4 regions of the Delftia sp. Lp-1 genome follow, and region 1 is predicted to be linked to each of the others. Evidence: predicted binding sites of a transcription regulator. Region 1 holds the regulator's gene; each other region holds the start of a gene.
What was found. The regulator LexA, encoded in region 1, represses DNA repair genes until DNA is damaged. The targets are predictions, from matches to a motif close to ACTGTATNNNNATACAGT.
Positions count from the first base shown of each region.

Region 1 (5,829 bases):
TCAGCGGCTGCAGGCGCTGCGCAGGCCACGCGCCTGACTATCATCACCGTCTTGGCTGGCCGCCACGGCTCGCCCTCTCCCTCCAAAACACAGGATCCGCCATGGACGCCAAACTTCTCGAACTGCTGGTCTGCCCCGTCACCAAGGGCCCGCTGCGCTTTGACCGCGAGCACCAGGAACTGGTCTCGCGCAGCGCGCGCCTGGCCTACCCCGTGCGCGACGGCATTCCGGTGCTGCTGGAGGCCGAAGCCCGCACGCTGGACGACGACGAGCTCGAGGACTGATCGCGCCGCAAGGCCCGATTTCCGACAACGCCCGCGCCCGCACTTTCGACCTTCTCCGCAACGCACCATGCCCACCGCGCCCTTCACGGTTCTGATTCCTGCCCGCCTTGCCTCCAGCCGCCTGCCAGGCAAGCCCCTCGCAGACATTGCAGGCCTTCCCATGGTCGTGCGCGTGGCACAGCGTGCTGGCCTCAGCGGCGCCACGCGCTGCGTGGTCGCGGCCGATGACGAAAGCATCGTCGCCGCCTGCGCCGCGCACGGCGTTGCAGCCGTGCTCACCCGCAGCGACCACGCCAGCGGCAGCGACCGCCTGGCCGAGGCCTGCGAACTGCTGGGCCTGGATGGCGACGACATCGTCGTCAACGTCCAGGGCGACGAACCGTTGATCGCTCCCGACCTCATCGATGCCGTGGCCGCCCTGCTGCCGCAGCAGCCCTCGGCCAGCATGGGCACGGCGGCGCATGCCATCGACAGCCTGGCCGACTTCACCAACCCAAACGTGGTCAAGGTCGTCTGCGATGCCCAGGGCATGGCCCACTATTTCAGCCGCGCACCCATCCCCTTTGCGCGTGAGCATGCAGGCCAGGCATGGTGGGAGACGGCATCTGCAGCGGCAGCGCCGGGCCACCCCGGCTTCGCGCCCCTGCGCCACATTGGCATCTACAGCTACCGTGCCGGTTTCCTGCGCAGCTTCCCGCAGCTTTCTCCCGCCCCTACCGAGGTGCTGGAGGCGCTGGAACAGTTGCGCGCGCTGTGGCACGGCCACCGCATCGCCGTCCACCTGACGCCCCATGCACCAGGCCCCGGTGTGGACACCCCCGAAGACCTGGAACGGGTACGCGCCCGGTTGTCCGCCTGAATCCGATCCCGCATACGCCAATACAGATGCGCCAATGGCGATGCCCGGCATCGCCATTCACAACACAACTGCACATGCGGTTTTGTCGGACAGCAAAACGCAGTTTTTGGAGATTGCACAGGCGACAGTTTTGCCCTCTGCGTGTAAGCCAGTGTTAGCCCTGTGCGTGCTATCCTTGCCCGCGACAAAAATATGACGCATGGACTGTCCGCCCCGGTGGGCCGATCCGGCAGACAAGAATTTCTACTCTCCTCAAGGACTTCCATGAAACTGATTTTGTTGGGCGCACCCGGCGCCGGCAAAGGCACGCAAGCCGCTTTCATCTGCCAGAAGTACGGCATCCCCCAGATTTCCACCGGTGACATGCTGCGTGCCGCCGTCAAGGCCGGAACGCCCCTGGGCCAGCAGGCCAAGGCCGTGATGGACGCCGGCCAACTGGTCAGTGACGACCTGATCATCAATCTGGTCAAGGAACGCATCGCCCAGGCCGATTGCGCCAACGGCTTCCTGTTTGATGGATTTCCCCGCACCATTCCCCAGGCAGACGCCATGAAGGCCGCTGGCGTGAAGCTGGACTACGTGCTGGAGATCGACGTGCCCTTCGACGCCATCATCGAGCGCATGAGCGGCCGCCGTTCCCACCCCGCCTCGGGCCGCACCTACCACGTCAAGTTCAATCCGCCCAAGGTCGAAGGCCAGGACGACGTGACCGGCGAGCCGCTGGTGCAGCGCGAAGACGACAAGGAAGAAACCGTCAAGAAGCGCCTGGACGTCTACAGCAGCCAGACCCGCCCCCTGGTGGACTACTACCGCGCATGGGCCAAAAAGGAAGCCGCAGCGGCACCCAAGTACCGCGCCATCAGCGGCCTGGGCTCGGTCGAGGACATCACCCAACGCGCACTGGCTGCACTGGCTGAGTGATGCAGGCCATGTGCCACAACGAAAAAAGCACCCGCCGGGTGCTTTTTTGTTGACCGCCAGCATCTGAATAAATGCCGGCGGTGCCGCCCGGCTCAATCGCGCGGCTGCGCTGCCAGCGCCAGCATCATCGCAATCCGGGCCTTTGCCACGGGCAGCTGCGCCAGATCAGCCTCTGCCGGGTTGGTCCCAAGGCCGGAGGCCACGGGCAGGCCTTCGGCACAGCGCGTGCCCCGCCAGATCCAGACGCCCTTGTCGCGGGCACGCTGCAAGGCCGCTTCCATGCCTTCGTGAACCGTCGCGTTGCCCGTGCCAGCCACGACGATGCCACGCACGCCTGCCGCCACCAGCGCATCCACACCGCTGGCACGCGCCAAGGCGCCGCTGAACACCACCTCGACCCAGGGCAGCTCATCCAGCGCCAGCAGATCAGATGACATGGTCGCAGGCACCATGGCCCGCGTGGACGGTGCGGAGGGGGAGGACGGCGCATCGGGCACCAGCCAGCGCACACGCCCCTCCTCCAACAACGCCTGCGGCCCGCCTTCCACAGAACGCATTGCCTGCAGCCGGTAAGGATGGACCTTCTGCACCTGGGCTGCCGCATGCACCTCGCCGCCTGCCACCACCCATACGCCGCTGCGCCCGCCGCTGGCAGCCACGGTCACGGCATCGCGCAGATTCTGCGGTCCGTCTGCCAACAGGGAAGTGGCCGGGCGCATGGCGCAGGTCAACACAATGGGTTTGGTGGCCGGCAGCAGGCTGTGCAGCAGCCAGGCCGTCTCTTCCAGCGTGTCCGTTCCATGCGTGATCACCACGGCGCGTGTGTCCGCATCCTCCAATGCCTGCGTGCAGGCGCGCAGCAACGCGCGCCACACGGGCCAGTCCATATCCTTGCTGTCCACCTGCGCGATCTGCTGCGTCTGCACGGGTCCCAGCGCCTGCTGCTCCAGGTCCGGCACGGCCTCCAGCAGCGATTGCACCGTGATCTGCCCGGCCTTGTACCCCACGCCCTGCGACTGCGAATCCGCCCGGCCGGCGATGGTCCCGCCCGTGCCCAGAATCACCAACTTTGACTGCCCCACTTGCACCTCTTAGAAAACTGGTTAAAAATACAGATACTGTATAAATCATCAGATGGCCTCCCAGCCTGCCATCTGCCCTCAAGGACCGGACGCACGCCATGCTCGACCATCCCAAGCTCACCGCCCGCCAGCAACAGATCCTGGACCTGATCCAGGCCGCCATCTCCCGCACGGGCGCGCCTCCCACCCGCGCGGAAATCGCCAACACGCTGGGCTTCAAGTCCGCCAACGCTGCCGAGGAACACCTGCAGGCCCTGGCCCGCAAAGGTGTGATCGAACTGGTCAGCGGCACCTCGCGCGGCATTCGCCTGCGTACCGACACCGTGCGCAACATCAATGCCGCGCGCGGCACCAGTTTCGGACTGCCGCTGTCGGCCCTGGCACCGCTGATGCTGCCCCTGGTGGGCCGCGTTGCGGCGGGCTCGCCCATTCTCGCCCAGGAACATATCGACCAAACCTATTCCGTCGAGCCCAGCCTGTTCCAGACGCGCCCCGACTATCTGCTGCGCGTGCGTGGCATGTCCATGCGCGACGCGGGCATCATGGACGGCGACCTGCTGGCCGTGCAGTCCGCACACGAAGCCCGCAACGGCCAGATCGTCGTGGCGCGCCTGGGTGATGAAGTCACCGTCAAGCGCCTGCGCCGCACCACGCAGGGCGTGGAACTTCTGCCGGAAAACCCCGATTACCCGGTGATTCGCGTCGCCCCCGAAGAGGTCTTTGCCATTGAAGGCCTGGCCGTGGGGCTGATCCGCAACAGCATGTCCATGTAAGCCGGACTGGCGGCCCTTCTCAGGCCGCCTCACCCCATTTCACGCACCGCCCAGGTGGTAGGCGCGAAGCCTTGGAGCTTCGCCCTGGGCGGAGCTTTGCCCGCAAACCGCAATCCTGCCTGTGTCCATGCCTCTTTGAAACACGCCAACAGGAGTCGTCACATGGGATTCGCTCTGCCAACACTATCTTCTTTTTCCTTCCTGCGCCTGGCACATGGCATCCGCCTGACTGCGACCGCCATGGAGTCGGCCATGCCACTTGCACAAGCCCCTGCGTGCCAGCCATTACCTGCTGCAGCACCCGAGTCCGCCAACGTGATCTCTTTCAGCAAGGCACGCCGGCGCAGCCAGCAGCGCCGCGGCAAGGCCGCACGCGCTGCAGACCATGGAGATGCCCAGCTGATCCTGCCCTTGCTGCCGACGCAGCCCGCCCTGCAATCCGCACCTGAGCAGCCTTCAGGCCTGCGCATCATCCAGCGGTCGCCGCAGGAGCAGCCGGAATGCCTGTTCATCTCCGGGCGCATGGCCGATGTCTGCGCTGCGCTGGAGCGCATGGAGGCGCATGGCGGACCGGCAGCCAACTGAGGCCCGATGCAAGGTGTGCGACACACCTTGCACGACACAAACCTGGGCGGCGCGGACAGCGTGCCGCACGAGGAATCGGCCTGCGCAAAGCTGGTGCAGGCTGGCGGCCACCACTGCCCTGTAGCGCACATGCAACAAGTGGACGCCCTCTTTGCGGGAGGGGCGCAGGCCTGAAAGATAATTGATAAGCATTCTTATTATCTTTTGCAGCAGCGATTGCCACTGCGCCCGCCTCCTCCGCCCCAACCTTCTCCGTGCACAGCCTCTACCAGAACCACCATCCCTGGCTGGAAAGCCTGCTGCGCAAACGCCTGGGCAACCGTGACGATGCCGCCGACCTGGCCCAGGACACCTTTGTGCGCCTGCTGCGCTCGCCCCTGCCGCAGCAGGACATCCGCGAACCCAGGCGCTACCTGGCCACCATCGCCCGGGGCCTGGTCGCCGACCTGTTTCGCCGCCGCACGCTGGAGCAGTCCTATCTGGACTATCTGGCCCAGTTGCCACAATCACTGGCGCCTTCGCCCGAAGAGCAGGCCATCGTCCAGCAAACCCTGCTGGATGTGGACCGCATGCTCCAAGGCCTTCCTCCCAAGGTTCGCGAAGCCTTCGTGCTGGCCCAGTTCGAGGAACTGAGCTACCCAGAGATCGCCCAGCGCCTGGGTGTATCGCTGCGCACCGTCAGCAACTACCTGACCCGGGCGATGGAGCATTGCTGCCTGGTCCTGGCATAGCCACATGGGCGAGAGACATCTGGAAGGCAACGACCGCCGCGCCTTGCATGAGGCCGCCGCCTGGCACGTGAAACTGCGCGGCGCCTCTGCCACAGCGGGCCTGCAACAGGACTGGCAGAAATGGCATGAGGCCGATCCCGCCCACCAGCGCGCCTGGCTGCGCGTGCAATCCGTCACCGCGCAACTGTCGCATCTGCCCGCACCCCTGGCGCGCCAGGCGCTGGGCCGTCGCGCCTCGCCCACCCGCCGCTCCGTGGTGCGCGGCGTGGCTCTGGGCCTGGGCAGCGGCGCCACGGCCTGGATGGCCTGGAAAGGCGCACCACTGGGAAGCTGGCAGGCCGGGCAGCGCACAGCCACGGGCGAGCGCCGGGATCTGACGCTACCCGACGGCTCCCTGGTGGCCCTGGATACGGCAACCGCCTTGGACACCGTTTTTGACGACCGCCAGCGCCTGCTGCGCCTGCACCGGGGCCGCATCCTCGTCGCCACCGAGCCCGACGCGCTGGGCCGCCCCTTCAGCGTGCAGACCCCGCAAGGCCACGTACTGGCCCTGGGCACGCGCTTCACGGTCCATCTTGCGGACGATGGCCTGTG
Region 1 covers NZ_JAJALJ010000001.1:2,701,183-2,707,011, forward strand. The annotation lists gene lpxK (tetraacyldisaccharide 4'-kinase) at 1-37, shown strand, start outside; gene LGR64_RS12040 (Trm112 family protein) at 102-284, shown strand; gene kdsB (3-deoxy-manno-octulosonate cytidylyltransferase) at 352-1,143, shown strand; gene adk (adenylate kinase) at 1,408-2,064, shown strand; gene LGR64_RS12055 (asparaginase) at 2,157-3,146, opposite strand; gene lexA (transcriptional repressor LexA) at 3,245-3,919, shown strand; gene LGR64_RS12065 (hypothetical protein) at 4,082-4,504, shown strand; gene LGR64_RS12070 (hypothetical protein) at 4,532-4,678, shown strand; gene LGR64_RS12075 (sigma-70 family RNA polymerase sigma factor) at 4,759-5,235, shown strand; gene LGR64_RS12080 (FecR domain-containing protein) at 5,240-5,829, shown strand, end outside.

Region 2 (5,829 bases), on a different contig from region 1:
AGGGCGTGGTGCTGGTGACCGTGGGGTCGCTGGTGTGCTGGGGTGCGACCCGGCGCGCAGACTAGCCTTCGTCCTCTGCTCCTGCGTCCCAGTCTTCGCTGCGCCCCCGCAGCACCTTGCTCGCAATTTCTCCTCCAAAACCGCGAGCAGCCAGAAAGCGCATCTGCTTGAGTCGTTCCTGCGGTGTGGCCGGTGGTGCGCCGAAGCGCTGGCGCCATACGGCAAGGGCGCGCTGCAGTTCGGTGGCACGCAGTTGCTCTGCGGCGGCGCGCACCAGGCCGTCGTCCAGTCCCTTGTTGCGCAACTCCTGCACCACGCGTGCCGTGCCAAAGCGCGCGGCCTTGCGGTGCAGCACGGACTCGGCCACGCGCTGGGCACTGATGAAGCCGCGCTGCTCCAGCGCGTCGAGCATGGCGCCCAGGTCTTCGCCTTCCTCCACATGGGGGGCGAGCTTGCGTTCCAGCTCCAGCCGTGAATGTTCGCGCTGGCCCAGCAGCTTGAGCGCCCGGCCCTTGAGCGACAGCTTGGCGAATCCCATGCGGCAATGTCTCCTGAATCGTCCCGAATAAAAAAGGCCCCCACGCTCCCCTTGCTGCGCAAGGTCCGCTGCCCCCCAAGGGGGCAGCTTTTTTGCCTTGGGGCGTCCCGGCGATAAAAAAGGCGCAGACGTGAGCCTGCGCCAAGATGGCAAACACAGTGTGTGCAGGCGCGGCAGCGCCTGCAGTGAGGGGTCAGGCCGCTCAGGCTTCGATCACGCCGTCCTTGTCGGCCTTGGCCTTGCCCGCCTTGGCGGCCTTGGCTTCGGGGGCATCGCCACCGGCCGTGGGCAGCAGGGCGATGCCCAGGCTGTCGCGCACCTTGTTCTCGATCTCCACGGCCAGGCCGCTGTTCTCGCGCAGGAATTCGCGGGCGTTGTCGCGGCCCTGGCCGATCTTCTCGCCGTTGTAGGCATACCAGGCGCCCGACTTGTCGAGGATCTTGGCGTTGACACCCATGTCCAGGATTTCACCTTCGCGCGAGATGCCCTCGCCGAAGAGGATGTCGAACTCGGCGGTCTTGAACGGAGGCGAGACCTTGTTCTTGACGACCTTGACCTTGGTCTCGTTGCCGATGGCCTCGTCGCCCTTCTTGATGGTGCCGGTGCGGCGGATGTCCAGGCGGACCGAGGCGTAGAACTTCAGCGCATTGCCGCCCGTGGTGGTTTCGGGGCTGCCGAACATCACGCCGATCTTCATGCGGATCTGGTTGATGAAGATGACCATGCAGTTGGTCTTCTTGATGGTGGCTGTCAGCTTGCGCAGCGCCTGGCTCATCAGGCGGGCCTGCAGGCCGGGCAGCTGGTCGCCCATCTCGCCTTCGATTTCGGCCCGGGGTGTGAGGGCGGCCACCGAGTCCACGACGATCATGTCCACGGCGCCCGAGCGCACCAGGCTGTCCACGATTTCCAGGGCCTGCTCGCCGGTATCGGGCTGGCTGATCAGCACTTCGTTGAGGTTCACGCCCAGCTTCTGAGCGTAGCTGGTGTCCAGTGCGTGCTCGGCGTCGATGAAGGCGCAGGTGCCGCCCTGCTTTTGCATTTCGGCGATGACCTGCAGCGTCAGCGTGGTCTTGCCCGAGGATTCAGGGCCGTAGATCTCGATCACGCGGCCACGGGGCAGGCCGCCCACGCCCAGGGCGATGTCCAGGCCCAGCGAGCCAGTGGAGACGACCTGGATGTCCTGGATGGCTTCGCCTTCACCCAGGCGCATGATCGTGCCCTTGCCGAACTGCTTTTCGATCTGGGCGAGTGCGGCCTGCAGGGCCTTGGCTTTTTCACTGTTGGCGGTGGTGACGGCGGTGTTCATGCGGACTCCTGGGTTGGCTGGGGTTTCAGCTCTGTATTTGCATTCAGGCTGGATGCTTGAACAGTAGTTTATGGGCTTGTTGGTTTGTTTTGTTGGTGTTTTTAGTCAGTTTTCCTGACTTTTTGGATTTGCCTCCACAATGCATCCATGAGTGAGTTTTCCCCCGCCACGCCGCCCGCCGACGCCTGGCGCCAGACCCACCTGGGCCGCCTGCTCGGCCATGCCATGCGGCGGTTCGACGCGCGTGTGCTGCAGCTCATGGCGCGCGATGTGGAGGTGCCGCTGGCGCTGTCCAATCTTGCGGCGCGCGACAAGGTGGGTGCGGCCCACATCCACATCACGCGGCATCTGTCGCTGGCTGGCGACAGGCTCACCGACCTGGCCGAGCGCGCTGGCATGACCAAGCAGTCCATGGGCGACCTGGTGGCCCAGTGCGAGGCCTGGGGCCTGGTCACGCGCGAGAGCGACGAGCGCGATGCGCGCGCACGCCGCATCCGCTTCACGCCTGCGGGCCTGGCATGGCTGCAGGCCTTCCATGACGCCGTGTCCCAGGCCGAGGCAGAGTTCCGCGAGGAAGTCGGCGACGACATCGCCACCGTGGTGGCGCTGGGGCTGGAGGCCTATGCGGGCGGCGGCTCACTCGGGTAAGGTCCCTGCCCGTGGGGCGGGGCGCATCCTAGAATCCTGGGAATCAAAGACGCGCATTTCCAACATCCAGAGCGCGTCTGTATTTCAGGAGACAACCCCATGCGCATTCTGATTGCCGAAGACGACCAGGTCCTGGCCGATGGTCTGCTGCGCAGCCTGCGCGGCTCGGGCGCCGTGGTCAGCCATGTGGCCAACGGCAGCGAGGCCGATACCGCGCTGATGACCAGCAGCGAGTTCGACCTGCTCATCCTGGACCTGGGCCTGCCCAAGATGCACGGGCTCGAAGTGCTCAAGAAGCTGCGCGGCCGGGGCGATGCGCTGCCGGTGCTCATCCTCACGGCGGCCGACAGCGTGGAAGAGCGCGTGCAGGGGCTGGACTACGGCGCCGACGACTACATGGCCAAGCCGTTTGCGCTGTCCGAGCTGGAGGCGCGTGTGCGCGCGCTCACGCGGCGCGGCATGGGTGGCGCCAGCAGCACCATCAAGCACGGCCCCCTGGTCTACGACCAGGCTGGCCGCGTGGCCACCATCGACGGCAAGATGGTCGAGCTGTCGGCGCGCGAGCTGGGCCTGCTGGAAGTGCTGCTGCAGCGTGCGGGCCGGCTGGTCAGCAAGGACCAGTTGGTCGAGCGCCTGTGCGAATGGGGCGACGAGGTCAGCAACAACGCCATCGAGGTCTATATCCACCGCCTGCGCAAGAAGATAGAGCGCGGCCCCATCCGCATCGCCACCGTGCGCGGCCTGGGCTACTGCCTTGAGAAGATCGCTTCCTGAGGCCGCTGCCCTGGCTGTCAGGCCCGGGTTGGCTTGCCTGCGCATAGTGGCGGATGCCACGGGGCCGTGAACCCGTCGTGAGGGCTGCCCGCCGATGAAAATCTTCCAGCGTGAACAGCGCTCACTGTTCGGCGAGATCCTTGACTGGATGCTCACGCCGCTGCTGCTGCTGTGGCCCGTGAGCCTGGCGCTGACCTGGCTGGTGGCCCAGGGCCTGGCCAACAAGCCGTTCGATCGCGCGCTGGAGTACAACGCCCAGGCGCTGGCGCAGCTGGTGATGGTGCAGCAGGGCAAGGTGCTGTTCAACCTGCCGCAATCGGCCAGCGAGATCCTGCGCGCCGACGAGTCGGACACCGTGTATTTCCAGGTGCTGGGCGTCAAGGGCGAGTACCTGGCTGGCGAGCGCGATCTGCCGCTGCCGCCCGAGTCCGACGATCCGCCATCTGGCGATCTGTCGCCCGGCGGTGCACCGACCGGCGGGGCCGTGCAACTGCGCGATGCGGAGTTTCGCGGCATTGACCTGCGCGTGGCCCATGTCTGGGTGCGCATGCCCCTGCCCGACGAGCCCCAGGCCCTGGTCCAGGTGGCCGAGACGCGCGAAAAGCGCAGCGTGCTGGCCACGGAAATCATCAAGGGCGTGATGCTGCCGCAGTTCGTCATCCTGCCCCTGGCGGCCTTGCTGGTGTGGCTGGCGCTGGCGCGCGGCATCAAGCCGCTGCACCGGCTGGAGGAGCGCATCCGCGCGCGCCGGCCCGAGGACCTCTCGCCCATCAACCACAAGGACGTGCCGCTGGAAGTCGTGCCGCTGGTGGACTCGGTCAACGACCTGCTGGGTCGGCTCGGTGATTCGCTGGCCACGCAAAAGCGCTTTCTGGCCGACGCGGCCCACCAGCTCAAGACACCGCTGGCCGGGCTGCGCATGCAGGCCGAACTGGCCCAGCGCGAGGGCGTGAGCACGGAGGAGTTGCGGCAGTCCCTGGCACAGATTGCGCGCGCCAGCATCCGCGCCACGCACACGGTGAACCAGTTGCTGGCGCTGGCGCGCGCCGAGAGCGCCGGCGTGGGCCGCGGCCTGGCCATGCAGCCCTGCAACCTGGTGCGCATCGTCACCGACGTGGTGCGCGACTGCCTGCCGCGCGCCATGGACAAGCATGTGGACCTGGGATACGACGGCGCCGAGTCATCGGCCACCGGCGTCTGGCTGCAGGGCAACGCCACGCTGCTGACGGAGCTGGTTCGCAACCTCGTGGACAACGCCATCAACTACACGCCCTCCAGCAGCAGCCGGCCCGGCATGGTCACGGTGCGCGTGCTGGCCGACCCCTTCGGCCAGGTCCTGTTGCTGCAGGTGGAGGATTCGGGACCGGGCGTGCCCGAGGCCGAGCGCGAGCTGGTGTTCCAGCCGTTCTACCGCGTGCTGGGCTCGGAGGCCGATGGCTCGGGCCTGGGCCTGCCCATCGTGCTGGAGATCGCGCGCCAGCATGGCGCCCAGGTGGTGCTGGAAGATGCGCATCCTGGCCAGCAGCCGCCGGGTGCGCGTTTCAGTGTGCGCTTCACGGCGCTGCGCTCGCCGCCGCCCAAGCCTGCGGCATAGGTGGCGGGGCATCCCCGGCTGCCGCAGATTCCCCGGGAGCCACAGGCGCTACCGCGATCCGTCCCGGCGTCTGCGCGGCATGGTCCACCAGCCAGTTGCGGAAGATGCCCAGGGTGCCGTGGTTGGCGCGGTCGGCCGGATAGCACAGCCAGTAGCCCAGGGCGCTCTGGTAGCCGTGCTGGGGCAGGGGCTCGTTCACCAGGCCGGCCGCGATCTCGTCCTGCACCAGGCAGCGCGGCACCAGGGCGATGCCCATGCCGGCCATCACGGCGCGGATGATGGTCTGGAACTGGTCGAACTGCGGGCCCGCAAGGGGGCTGATGCCGTTGACGCCATGGGCCTCGCTCCAGCGCGCCCAGGCATCGGGAATGGTCACATGGCGCAGCCGGGTGCAGCGCGCCACGTCCTGGGGGGTGGTGATGCGTGCCTCGGGGCCCGCGCCGCGCGGCGGTGCGATCAGCGCCACCTGGCGGCCCACCAGATAGTGGGCATGCGCGCCATTCCAGTGCCCGTCGCCAAACAAAATTGCGCAGTCCAGCCCCGGGCTGTCAAATTGGTAGCTGTGTACGTAGGGTACAAAGTGCAGCGTGATCTGTGGATAGCGCTGCTGAAACTGGGGCAGCCTGGGGATCAGCCACTTGGCCGCGAAAGTCGGCAGCGATGACAGGTGCAGCGCGCCTCGGCTGTCATCGCTGGTGATGAGTTCGAGGGTGGCTGCCTCCAGCTGGCCCAGCAGGGCGCGCACTGCGCGCTCATAGCGCTCGCCCGCGGGCGTCAGCCTCAAGCGCTTGCGCTCGCGTTCGAACAGCGGCACGCCCACCCATTTCTCCAGCTCCTGGATCTGCTTGCTGACTGCGCTTTGCGTCAGGTGCAAGGCTTCGGCCGCGCGCGAGACGCCCCCGAAGCGCACCACGGTGGAGAAAGCGCGCAGCAGATGCGTGGGCGGGTTGAGGCGGCGCAAACTCATGA
Region 2 covers NZ_JAJALJ010000003.1:250,258-256,086, forward strand. The annotation lists gene yddG (aromatic amino acid DMT transporter YddG) at 1-65, shown strand, start outside; gene recX (recombination regulator RecX) at 62-538, opposite strand; gene recA (recombinase RecA) at 741-1,844, opposite strand; gene LGR64_RS22130 (MarR family winged helix-turn-helix transcriptional regulator) at 1,992-2,492, shown strand; gene LGR64_RS22135 (response regulator) at 2,592-3,266, shown strand; gene LGR64_RS22140 (sensor histidine kinase) at 3,361-4,860, shown strand; gene LGR64_RS22145 (LysR substrate-binding domain-containing protein) at 4,820-5,827, opposite strand.
Region 2: recA (recombinase RecA) is a predicted target of LexA. The motif match lies at 1,875-1,892, and genes of this name have one in related genera.

Region 3 (5,829 bases), 1.3 Mb from region 1:
GGCGCAGTGAGGATTTCCAGTCGCTGCGCCGGCTCCACTCCATCACTTCCAGGGGCGTCAGGCCCAGGGCGCGGGTCCAGAAGGACACGGGCGTGAGCTGCACCATCTGCTCCAGCAGCCAGGCCTTCTTGCCGCCACGGTGGTAGGCGTCGGGCTTGAGCGTGATGCCGTCGCGCTCCCATTCCTTGAGGCCTTCTTCGGGAGGCTCCACGATCCACTGGCCCTTGTCGTCCTGCTGCAGCATGGACTGCATCCAGCCCATGACGCGCTGGCTGTGCGCGCTGTCCGGCAGACACGAGAGCATTTGCGCGGCGTTCTCGCGGATCTCCTTGCTGCGGTCGGACAGCAGTTTTTCGAGCAGCGGCTCATCGTCCATGCCCAGCCCGACGGCCAGGGCCTGGACCAGGGGCAGGCGCTCCTTGGCGCCCAGCTCCTTCAGACTGCCTTCCAGCCGCGTGCGGGCCTTGGCGGCATCGGTTGCGCGCTCGCTGCGCAGCAGGGCCACGCGCTGCTCCACCGAGCCCTCCTGCCAGACCAGTTCGGGGTCGGCGGTTTCCTCCACGCCGCTGGCATAGCTCCATTGCGGGTTGAGCGCGCCCAGCCAGCGTCCGCGCTCGCCCAGCACGGGGGCCAGCCACTGGCGCAGTTCCACGGACTGGCGGCCCTGCTCCAGCGCAGGCACCAGCAGATCGTGGGGCAGGCGCTGGCCGGCCTGGTCCAGGGTGCGCAGCATGGAGGCCTGCAGCTCGAACGGGCCGTCCTTGAGCACGTCGCCCATCAGGGTGTGCAGGCGCGCATCGGCAGGCGCGGTGCGCGACTCCGCAGGCGCGGCGGCCGGCACGGCCAGCGGTGCCGTCAGGCGCACCTGCGCGCCAGGCTGCCAGCCGGCCCGCTCGAACACGGCCGCCACGGCGCTGGCGCGCAGCAGTTGCTGGGCGGGCGAGTCACCGGCCACATCAGCGCGGGGCAGCAGCGCGGCCTGCACGGCCTGCTGCGACCCGCTTGCGGACGGGTCCACGCCCGAAGCCAGCGCAGGCGGCACGGCCAGCCGGTCCGAGCCGACCATGGCCGATTGCTGCAGCGCAGCCCAAAGTTGTGCGTTGCTCATACCGGATCACCCTGGTTCTGCCAGATACATTGCTGGGCGGTTTCACCCTCGCGGGCCTGCCAGGCGCTCAGCAGCCGCCAGCGGCCCACGGCCGGGCCGGGCTCCCATTCGCCAAACAGCTGCATGGGCGCACCGCCGCTGAGCGCCAGCAGGCGCCAGGCCTCGGCATCGTCAATCGCCACGGGAACGGGCTGCACTGGCGCCGCCGTGCCAGGGGTGACCGGCGATGCATCCAGCGCTTGGGGCCAGGCCGCGAACCACTGGCCCTGGGCGGGCACCAGCCGCAGCCGGTCCTGGCACAGCGGCTGCGTGGCCTGCAGCGGGTTGGCGGCAATGCGCTGGCCCAGCCGTTGCAGGACGTCTCCCCCGGCCGAGGTGGCCAGCGGGCTGGCGCCATCGGCAGGCAGCGCAGGCCCGTTGCCATTGGCCGCAATGGCGCGCAGCGGCGCATGGCCCGGATAGAAATTCAGCGCGCAGCCGTAGCGATGGCCCGGCACCCAGGCCGATTCAAAGCCGCGCCCGCCCTGCGCATAGTCCAGCACCAGGGCCATGCGCCCCGTGCGCTGGCCCTGCAGCCAGACGCGCCGCTCCATGAGCCGGCCTTCGCGCTCGATCATGCGCAGGCCGGCCACCAGCCATTCGTCCTCGACCAGTTGGCCCCTGGCCTGCACCTCGGCCTTGTCCATGGGCCAGCCCAGCGCGGCCATCACGTCGGCCTTGACCTCGGGGCTGAGCGATTCGCGGCGGCGAACGGCGTCGATGATCAACTGCCAGTGGCCCAGCTGCACCAGCATGTCGCGCGGCCAGTCTCGGTGGCTGTCCACCAGATCCCGGCAATCCTTGATGCGCGCCGCCATGCCCGTGGCCTGCGCATCGACCATGCGCGCGGCCATGTTGTTCCAGCGCTGGCGCATCTGCGTGTCGCTGGCCTGGTTGGCCAGGCCCGCACGCACCATGTCCTGCATCCACAGCGACAGTTCCTGCAGGCCGGCTTCGACCTTGTCCCAGCGCTTGTCTTCGCGCCTGGCCTGCTGTTTGGCCGCGACCTCGGGATCGGGTGGCGGCTCGGCCGCTGCGGCGGCAGCCTTGGCCTCTTTCTTCTCGGCCTTTTCCTGGCGGCTGTCCAGCCAGGTCTGCACCCAGGCGGGCGGATCAACGCCTTCGGGGACTTGCCCGCCGGCACGCATCAGCATCAGCGCCAGCCCGTGCTTGCAGGGGAATTTGCGGCTGGGGCAAGAGCATTTGAAGGAAGGCCCCGACAGGTCCACCTGGGTCTGGTAGGGCTTGCTGCCGCTGCCCTGGCATTCACCCCAGACCGCCACATCATTGGCGCCCATGGCGGGCCATTTGGCGGGCGATTGCAGGCCCTTGGCAGCCTTGCTGGATGAGGCGTCCGGCGACAGCGCCAGCACTTCGCTCTCTGTTCCTAATACACGCGACACCGAAGCTCCCTCTCCAAGTGTTTGTCATCGCCGGGCGCATTGAATGAAACGGCACTGCCCGGCAAACCCGAAAGCCTATCAGCAATAGTTATCGGCAATTTGAAACAATTCACAACAACACCCAACCTCTCCCCCATGAATGGGAAACCCCCATGGCGCGCAGCCAGCTGCGCTATATCAGCGCGTGCATTGATGGCACCAAGCCATGCCAGCCTTCAGGCATTGCGAAAGACGCAGAAAACACGCATTCATCATTTCCAGCGATGCACATCGCAACCCATTGAAAGCAAGTACTCAGTCCGCACTGAAAACGGTTTCATTCCATTGCACTGGCAACCATTGCAATCCGCTGGCCATTGCGATAGCGCGACAGTGCGCTCGACCCGCAGCCAGGCAAGGCCGGACCAGACCCTGGCTGAGGGATGGGCTCTCAGGAAACCGGACGTGCCAAGCAAATATACTGTATATTTATACAGTCATGGAGCTGCAACGCAAACTTTTCATCCTCGCCGACGCCGCCAAGTACGACGCCAGCTGCGCCTCCAGCGGATCGCAGGGGCGCGACTCGCTGGACGGCAAGGGCATGGGCTCGGTCACCGGCATGGGCATCTGCCACAGCTATTCGCCCGACGGGCGCTGCATCTCGCTGCTCAAGATCCTGCTGACCAATGTCTGCATCTTCGACTGCCGCTACTGCATCAACCGCAAGAGCTCCAACGTGCAGCGCGCCCGCTTCACGGTGGCCGAGGTGGTGCAGCTGACGCTGGACTTCTACCGGCGCAACTGCATCGAGGGGCTGTTCCTGTCCAGCGGCATCATCCGTTCCAGCGACTACACCATGGAGCAACTGGTGGAAGTGGCGCGCCGCCTGCGCGAGGAGCATGACTTTCGCGGCTACATCCACCTCAAGACCATCCCGGATGCCGCCCCCGAATTGCTGGCCCAGGCAGGCCGCCATGCCGACCGCCTGAGCATCAATGTGGAACTGCCCACGGCCAGCGGCCTGGCGCAGTTCGCGCCTGAAAAGGATGGACAGCGCATACGCCAGGCCATGCAGGGCGTGGACCGGCATGTGCAGGCCTGGCGCGCGGCCACGCGCGAGCAGCGCCAGGCGCAGTCCCTGCCCGGCGCACCCGCGCAGCGCGCCGCCGTGCCGCGCTTTGCGCCGGGCGGGCAGAGCACGCAGATGATCGTGGGCGCCGACCGCGCAACCGATGCCGACATCCTCGAATCCAGCCACACGCTGTATGCGGGCTACGGCCTGCGCCGCGTGTACTACTCGGCCTTCAGCCCCATTCCCGATGCCTCGCGCGATCTGCCGCCGCAGGCGCCGCCCCTCATGCGCGAGCACCGGCTCTACCAGGCCGACTGGCTGATGCGCTTTTACGGCTACGGGGCGGGCGAGATCGCGGCGGCCAGCCGCCACGGCATGCTGGACCTGGAGATCGACCCCAAGCTGGCCTGGGCACTGGCCAACCGCCAGCAGTTCCCCGTGGACCTCAACCGTGCGCCGCGCAGCCTGCTGCTGCGCGTGCCGGGCCTGGGCACGCAGACGGTGGACCGCCTGCTGGCGGCGCGCCGCGTGCGCAGGCTGCGGCTGGACGATCTGCTGCGGCTGCGCGCGCCCGTGCAAAAGGCCCTGCCCTTCGTGCTGATCGACGGCCACCGGCCCCTGCTGGGCGAGACCGACTCGGCCGCGCTGCGCACCCGGCTGATCGCGCAGTCGCAGGCCAGCCAGGCCCAGGCACGGCACAGCGGCATGCGCGTGCAAAACGCGGTGCAGGCCAGCCTGTTCTAGAACCTGGAGCACGCCATGCAAGCACAGGCTCTCACCATCGAACTCGACAGCCCCGACGACTGGCCCGGCTTTCGCGCAGCCTGCCGGGCGCTGCTGGCCCATGGCGCCGACCCCGCTGTGGTGCAATGGCGGTGGCCCGACACGCGGGGGGCGCAGCAACTCGGCGCGGGGGTGGACCTGTTTTCCAGCGCGCCGGAGCAGGCCATGCCCGCCTCGGCACTCGCCGGGCTGGCCGGCCCCGGCGAGGCAGGGCTGTCCTTGTCGGACACCCAGATGTCCGCGCTGCGCCATGCCTGCATGCACCGCGCGGCGGGCCGCTTCGAGCTATGCCACCGCTGGCTGGCGCGCATGCAGGCCCGGCCCGAACTGCGGCTGGATGCGCTGGATGCGGACTGGCGCGCCATCGAGGCCCTGGCCCGCCCCGTCTCGCGCGAGATCCACAAGATGCACGCCTTTGTGCGCTTTCGGACCACGCAGCGACCGGACCAGCCCGATCTGCACATTGCCTGGTTCGAGCACGAGCACCACATCGTGCGCGCGGCAGCGCCCTTCTTCTGCAAGCGCTTTGCCAACATGCACTGGGCCATCCTCACGCCGCAATGCAGCGCGCACTGGGACGGCCATGCGCTGCGCCTGGCGCCCGGCGCGCGCCGCAGCGATGCCCCGCCAGCCGACGCGGGCGAGGCCCTGTGGCTGACCTACTACGCCAGCACCTTCAACCCGGCGCGCCTGAAGGAGCAGGCCATGCTGCGCGAGATGCCGCGCCGCTACTGGCACAACCTGCCCGAGACGGTGCTGATCTCCACCCTGGTCCAGCAGGCCCGCGCGCGCACGGCGCAGATGCTGGCGCCGTAACGGCAGCCGCCAAAAAGAAACAGAAAAAGAAAAGGCCCCGAAGGGCCTTTGTCTGCTTTGCAGCGTCGCTCAGTGCATCAACCCAGCCACTTGCGGGCGTTGCGCCACACGCGCATCCAGGGGCTGAATTCCGACTTGTCGCCGTTGGTCCAGCTCATCTGCACGTTGCGGAACACGCGCTCGGGGTGCGGCATCATGGCCGTGAAGCGGCCATCGGCCGTGGTCACTGCCGTCAGGCCGCCGGCCGATCCGTTGGGGTTGAACGGGTACTGCTCGGTGGCCTTGCCATGGTTGTCCACATAGCGCATGGAGGCGATGGCCTTGTCCGCATTGCCGCGGTAGCGGAAGTTGGCAAAGCCTTCGCCGTGGGCCACGGCGATGGGCAGGCGGCTGCCGGCCATGCCCTGCAGGAACAGGCTGGGCGACTCCAGCACTTCCACCATGGACAGGCGCGCCTCGAAGCGGTTGCTCTGGTTCTGCGTGAAACGCGGCCAGTCCTGGGCACCGGGAATGATGTCGGCCAGCTCGGCAAACATCTGGCAGCCATTGCATACGCCCAGGCCGAAGGTGTCGCTGCGGCCGAAGAACTGCTGGAACTGCGCGGACAGGCTGTCGTTGAAGGTGAT
Region 3 covers NZ_JAJALJ010000001.1:1,389,138-1,394,966, reverse strand. The annotation lists gene LGR64_RS06110 (DUF5691 domain-containing protein) at 1-1,108, opposite strand, end outside; gene LGR64_RS06105 (SWIM zinc finger family protein) at 1,105-2,550, opposite strand; gene LGR64_RS06100 (putative DNA modification/repair radical SAM protein) at 3,029-4,348, shown strand; gene LGR64_RS06095 (TIGR03915 family putative DNA repair protein) at 4,364-5,203, shown strand; gene purL (phosphoribosylformylglycinamidine synthase) at 5,281-5,829, opposite strand, start outside.
Region 3: LGR64_RS06100 (putative DNA modification/repair radical SAM protein) is a predicted target of LexA. The motif match lies at 3,010-3,027, and genes of this name have one in related genera.

Region 4 (5,829 bases), 1.6 Mb from region 1:
TTTGGTCGCTCATGAAGAAATTCGTGATCTCAAAAAATGCAATGAATGCCGCTCATTGCGGCGTGGGCAGTCCTGTGGGCAGCGTCATGCGCACCCGGGGCGTGGTGCCCGGCAACGCCGCTGCTGCAGGCGCTGCAGGGCCCGCGCGCTCGCGCCCGCCCTGCAGCTGCTCGTAGATGCCGAGCACGGCCTTCACGTAATTGCGGGTTTCCTGGAAGGGAGGGATGGCCTGGCCCGCGCGCCGCACGGCGCCCTCGCCTGCGTTGTAGGCGGCCAGCACCAGGTCCAGCCGGCCGGGGAACAGCCCCATCAGATGGTTGAGGTAGCGCGCGCCGGCCGGCACGTTGACGGCCGGATCGGCCAGTTGCTGCTGCACGCTGCGCTGGCGGCTGGCCTCCACGCCGAAGCGCTGGGCCGTGGCTGGCATCAGCTGCATCAGGCCGACCGCCCCCTTGGGCGAGATGGCCTGCGCGTCAAAGCCCGACTCGACGGCGATCACGGCCTTGAGCAGGTCGTAGTCCACGCCCGTGTGGTCCGCCGCCTTGCGCAGATGGCCGCGCACGCTCTTGTAGCGCGGCGAGATGTCAAAGAAGCTTTGCAGCCGCGTATGCGCCTGCAGCCTGCGGCCGGCATCGCCGCTGCCGTCAGCGTCGGCAGCGGCCTCGGCCTGCACCATCGGGGGCTTGAGCCCCTGCTCGGTGCTGTCATAGACCGAGCCGCGAAAGTACAGCCTGTAGCGCTCGTCCAGCGCCTCGGCAGCGAAGTGCGTGATGCCGCGCTCGTCCACGAAGGCCCAGAGATCGGCATGCGCCGGCCGCGCCAGCCCCCACAGCGCCAGGGCCAGGCCCAGCGCCGCCAGCGCGCGCGCCCCGGCGCCGCGCGCCAGGTGCGGGCGGTGCTTCAGGGCGGCGCGGAGCACAGTCATGGGTCAGATATCGACTTCAATGGCGTCGCCATGGAGCTCCATGAGCTCGCGGCGCGCTGCGGCCTCGCCCTTGCCCATGAGCTTGGTGACGACCTGCTCGGCCGCCGCGAAGTCCAGGTTCATGAACTGCACGGGCAGCAGGCGGCGCGTGTCGGGGTTGAGCGTGGTCTCCCACAGCTGCTCCGCATTCATCTCGCCCAGGCCCTTGAAGCGGCTGATCTGGCATTTCTCGCGCGGCACGCCGTCCTTGGCCGATTTGTCGAGGATGGCGGTCAGCTCGCCCTCGTCCAGCGCGTACATCTTGGCCGCAGGCTTCTTGCCGCGCGCAGGCACGTCCACACGGAACAGCGGCGGCAGCGCCACATGGATGTGGCCGGCCTCGATGAGCTTGGGGAAATGGCGGAAGAACAGCGTCAGCAGCAGCACCTGGATGTGCGAGCCGTCCACGTCGGCATCCGAAAGAATGCAGACCTTGCCGTAGCGCAGGCCCGACAGGTCGGGCGTGTCGTTGGGGCCATGCGGGTCCACGCCGATGGCCACCGAGATGTCATGGATTTCGTTGTTGGCGAACAGCCGGTCACGGTCCACCTCCCAGGTGTTGAGCACCTTGCCGCGCAGGGGCAGCACGGCCTGGGTTTCCTTGTTGCGGCCCATCTTGGCGCTGCCGCCGGCCGAGTCGCCCTCGACCAGGAAGACCTCGTTCAGGCTCAGGTCGCGGCTTTCGCAATCGGTGAGCTTGCCCGGCAGCACGGCCACGCCCGAGCCCTTGCGCTTTTCGACCTTCTGGCCCGCCTTCTGACGGGTCTGCGCGGCCTTGATGGCGATCTCGGCCAGCTTGCGGCCCCATTCCACGTGCTCGTTGAGCCACAGTTCCAGCGCGGGGCGCACATAGCCGCTGACCAGGCGCACGGCATCGCGCGAGTTCAGGCGCTCCTTGATCTGGCCCTGGAACTGCGGGTCCAGCACCTTGGCGTTGAGCACATAGCTGGCGCGCGCAAAGACGTCGTCCGGCATGAGCTTGACGCCCTTGGGCAGCAGCGAGTGCATCTCGATGAACGCCTTGACCGCCTGGAACAGGCCGTCGCGCAGGCCGCTGTCATGCGTGCCGCCGGCGGTGGTCGGGATCAGGTTGACATAGCTTTCGCGCAGCGGTGCGCCGTCCTCGGTAAAGGCCACGCACCAGGCGGCGCCCTCGCCTTCGGCAAAGCTGTCGTGGTGGCGATCGGCAAAGCCCTCGCCCTCGAACAGGGGGATGACCGCCTCGCCATGCAGGCTTTGCTGCAGGTAGTCGCGCAGGCCGCCCTTGAACTGCCAGGTCTGGGTGTCGCGCGTCTTCTCGTTGACCAGGGTCACCGACACGCCGGGCATGAGCACGGCCTTGCTGCGCAGCAGGTGCATCAGCTCGCCCATGGGCAACTGGGGCGATTCGAAATAGCGGGCATCGGGCCACACGCGCACGGTCGTGCCCTGCTTGCGTTCGCCCGCGGCCAGCGGCCGCGATTGCAGGGGCTCGACCACGTCACCGCCCGAGAAGGCGATGGTGGCCACCTTGCCCTCGCGGTGGATGCAGGCCTCAAGGCGCGTGGCCAGCGCGTTCGTGACCGAGACGCCCACGCCGTGCAGGCCGCCCGAGAAGCTGTAGGCGCCGCCCTTGCCCTTGTCGAACTTGCCGCCCGCATGCAGCCGCGTGAAGACCAGTTCCACCACGGGCGCCTTTTCCTCGGGATGCATGCCGAAGGGGATGCCCCGGCCGTCGTCTTCGACGCTGTAGGAGCCGTCGGAATGCAGGGTGAAGCGGATTTTCTTGCCGAAGCCGGCCAGTGCCTCGTCGGCCGCGTTGTCGATCACCTCCTGCAGCACATGCAGGGGGTTGTCGGTGCGCGTGTACATGCCGGGACGCTGCTTGACGGGCTCAAGGCCCTTGAGCACGCGTATCGAGCCTTCGGAGTATTCGCTGGCGGAAGTGGGAGATGGTTTGACTGCCATGGGGGCGGATTGTAGTGCGCGGCCCGGCTCAGTGCTGGATGCATTCACAGTCATTGACAGTGACTATCCCGAAAAAGCCGCTGCCATCAAGGGCCGCGCTGGCGCATGGGCGACCCAAGCGGCACAGCGCAAAACCCGGAGTTTCGCTAAAGTTTGCCGCATGCAAAAAAACAACCAACCCATGTCCATGGTGCAGATACTGCTGTGCGGGGGCGCAGTCGTGACGCTGTCCATGGGAATCCGCCATGGCTTCGGCCTGTGGCTGCAGCCCATCACCCAGGAAATGGGCTGGACGCGCGAGTCCTTCGCGCTGGCCATCGCCATCCAGAACCTGTCCTGGGGCGTGCTCGGCATCTTCGGCGGCATGCTGGCCGACCGCTTCGGCGCCTTCCGCGTGCTCCTGGTGGGCGCGCTGCTGTATGCGCTGGGCCTGGCCGGCATGGCCATGGCGCCCACGACAACCTGGTTCGCCCTGACGGCCGGCGTGGTGATCGGCGCAGCCCAGGCAGGCACCACGTATGCCGTGATCTACGGTGTGCTGGGCCGCCAGATTCCCGTGGCGCGGCGCAGCTGGGCCATGGGCGTGACGGCGGCGGCGGGCTCCTTCGGCCAGTTCTTCATGGTGCCCGTGGAAGGCAGCCTGATCTCGAACTTCGGCTGGTCCAACGCCCTGCTGCTGCTGTCGCTGTGCGCGCTGATGATTATTCCGCTGGCCTTCGGCCTGCGCGAGCCGGGCTTCCAGCCCGGCAACGCCCGTCCCGTGCGCGACCAAAGCGCGGGCCAGGCCGTCGCCGAAGCGCTGCGCACGCCCAGCTTCGTGCTGCTGACGGCCGGCTACTTCGTCTGCGGCTTCCAGGTGATGTTCATCGGCGTGCACATGCCCAGCTACCTCAAGGACTACGGCCTGGCACCGCAGGTGGCCAGCATCTCGCTGGCGCTGGTGGGGCTGTTCAACATCGTTGGCACCTACGTGGCCGGCAACCTGGGCCAGCGCCTGCCCAAGCGCTACCTGCTGTCCACCATCTACTTCACGCGCTCGGTGGTGATCGTGCTCTTCCTGCTGGCGCCGCTGACGCCCTGGTCGGTCTACATCTTCTCTGCCGCCATGGGCCTGCTGTGGCTGTCCACCGTGCCGCTGACCAATGCCACCGTGGCCCAGATCTTCGGCGTGCAGCATCTGTCCATGTTGAGCGGCATGGTGTTCTTCAGCCACCAGGTGGGCAGCTTCCTGGGCGTCTGGCTGGGCGGCTATCTCTATGACCACACAGGCAGCTACCAGGTGGTCTGGTACCTGGCCATCGGCCTGGGCGTGGCCGCCGGCCTGCTGAACCTGCCCATACGCGAAGCCCCCGTGGCACGGTTGCGCGCGGCCCAGGCCGCTGCCTGAGATGACGACATCCATGACCACATCCACCAGGCCCCGCCCACGCATCCTGCGCAGGCTGGCGCTGTGGGCCGCCGTGCTGCTGGTGCTGGGCCTGGTCTTCATGCTCTACCTGCAGCCGCAGTTCATGCTGGGCATGGCAGACCAGATCTGGGCCTGCTTCTGAAATGGAGGCGGAGCGGCGAAGGCCTGGCGGCACAATGTCGGCCGCTTTCACTTTATTTCCAAAATTGCACATGCACGCAGCCACGCCGCCCTCGCCCTGGATCCAACGCTGGTCGCACCTTCTGGCGCCCCAGGCCTCGGTGCTTGACGTGGCCTGCGGGCCCGGCCGGCACATGCGCTGGTTCCATGCGCGTGGCCACGCCGTCACCGGGGTGGACCGCGACGCCCAGGCCCTGGCCGGCCTGCAGGGCGTGGGCGAGCTGCTGTGCGCCGACATCGAAAACGGCCCCTGGCCCCTGCCCGGCCGGCAGTTCGGCGCCGTGGTCGTGACCCACTATCTGTGGCGCCCGCTATGGTCGGCACTGCTGGACAGCGTGGCCCCCGGCGGCGTGCTGCTGTACGAAACCTTTGCCCAGGGCAACGAGGCTTTCGGCAAGCCTTCCCGCCCCGATTTCCTGCTGGCGCCCGGCGAGCTGCTGCAGGCCTGCGCGGGCTGGCACATCGTGGCCTACGAGCACGGCCAGCTGGGCGAGCCCGATCGCATGGTCCAGCGCATTGCGGCACTGCGCCCCGATGCAACAGGCCGGGAACCCGTGGCCATGCTGGCGCATCAGAAGGCGTCAGGCTCTGCAATCGCCTGAATCCCTACAGGCGCCCGCCTTGGGCCTGCCTCCGACACTCGTTAGAATGATCCTTTCCCGTTTTTTCTTGCGGACATGACATCCTCCTCCGTCGCTCTCACTGGCAGCATCGTTGCCCTCATCACGCCCATGCACGAGGACGGTAGTGTTGACTACCCGGCGCTGCGAAAACTCATCGATTGGCATGTGGCCGAAGGCACGGACTGCATCGGCGTGGTGGGAACGACAGGTGAATCCCCCACCGTCAACGTGGAGGAGCACTGCGAAATCATCCGCGTGTCCGTCGAGCAGGCTGCGGGCCGCGTGCCCGTGATGGCCGGCTGCGGCGCCAACAGCACGCACGAAGCCATCGAGCTGGCCCGCTACGCCAAGAAGGTCGGCGCCGACAGCCAGCTGCAGGTCGTGCCCTACTACAACAAGCCCACGCAGGAAGGCCAGTACCAGCACTTCAAGGCGATTGCCGAAGCGGTGGGCGACCTGCCGGTGGTGCTCTACAACGTGCCCGGCCGCTCCGTGGCCGACATGCAGCACGACACCGTGCTGCGCCTGGCGCAGATCCCCGCCATCATCGGCATCAAGGAAGCCACGGGCAACATCGAGCGCGCCCAATGGCTGATCCGTGAAGTGCCCAAGGACTTCGGCGTGTACTCCGGCGATGACCCGACCGCTGTGGCCCTGATGCTGTGCGGCGGCCATGGCAACATCAGCGTCACGGCCAACGTGGCACC
Region 4 covers NZ_JAJALJ010000001.1:1,090,506-1,096,334, reverse strand. The annotation lists gene parC (DNA topoisomerase IV subunit A) at 1-13, opposite strand, end outside; gene LGR64_RS04830 (lytic transglycosylase domain-containing protein) at 53-925, opposite strand; gene LGR64_RS04825 (DNA topoisomerase IV subunit B) at 929-2,911, opposite strand; gene LGR64_RS04820 (MFS transporter) at 3,072-4,298, shown strand; gene LGR64_RS04815 (hypothetical protein) at 4,312-4,461, shown strand; gene LGR64_RS04810 (class I SAM-dependent methyltransferase) at 4,532-5,101, shown strand; gene dapA (4-hydroxy-tetrahydrodipicolinate synthase) at 5,177-5,829, shown strand, end outside.
Region 4: LGR64_RS04825 (DNA topoisomerase IV subunit B) is a predicted target of LexA. The motif match lies at 2,945-2,962, and genes of this name have one in related genera.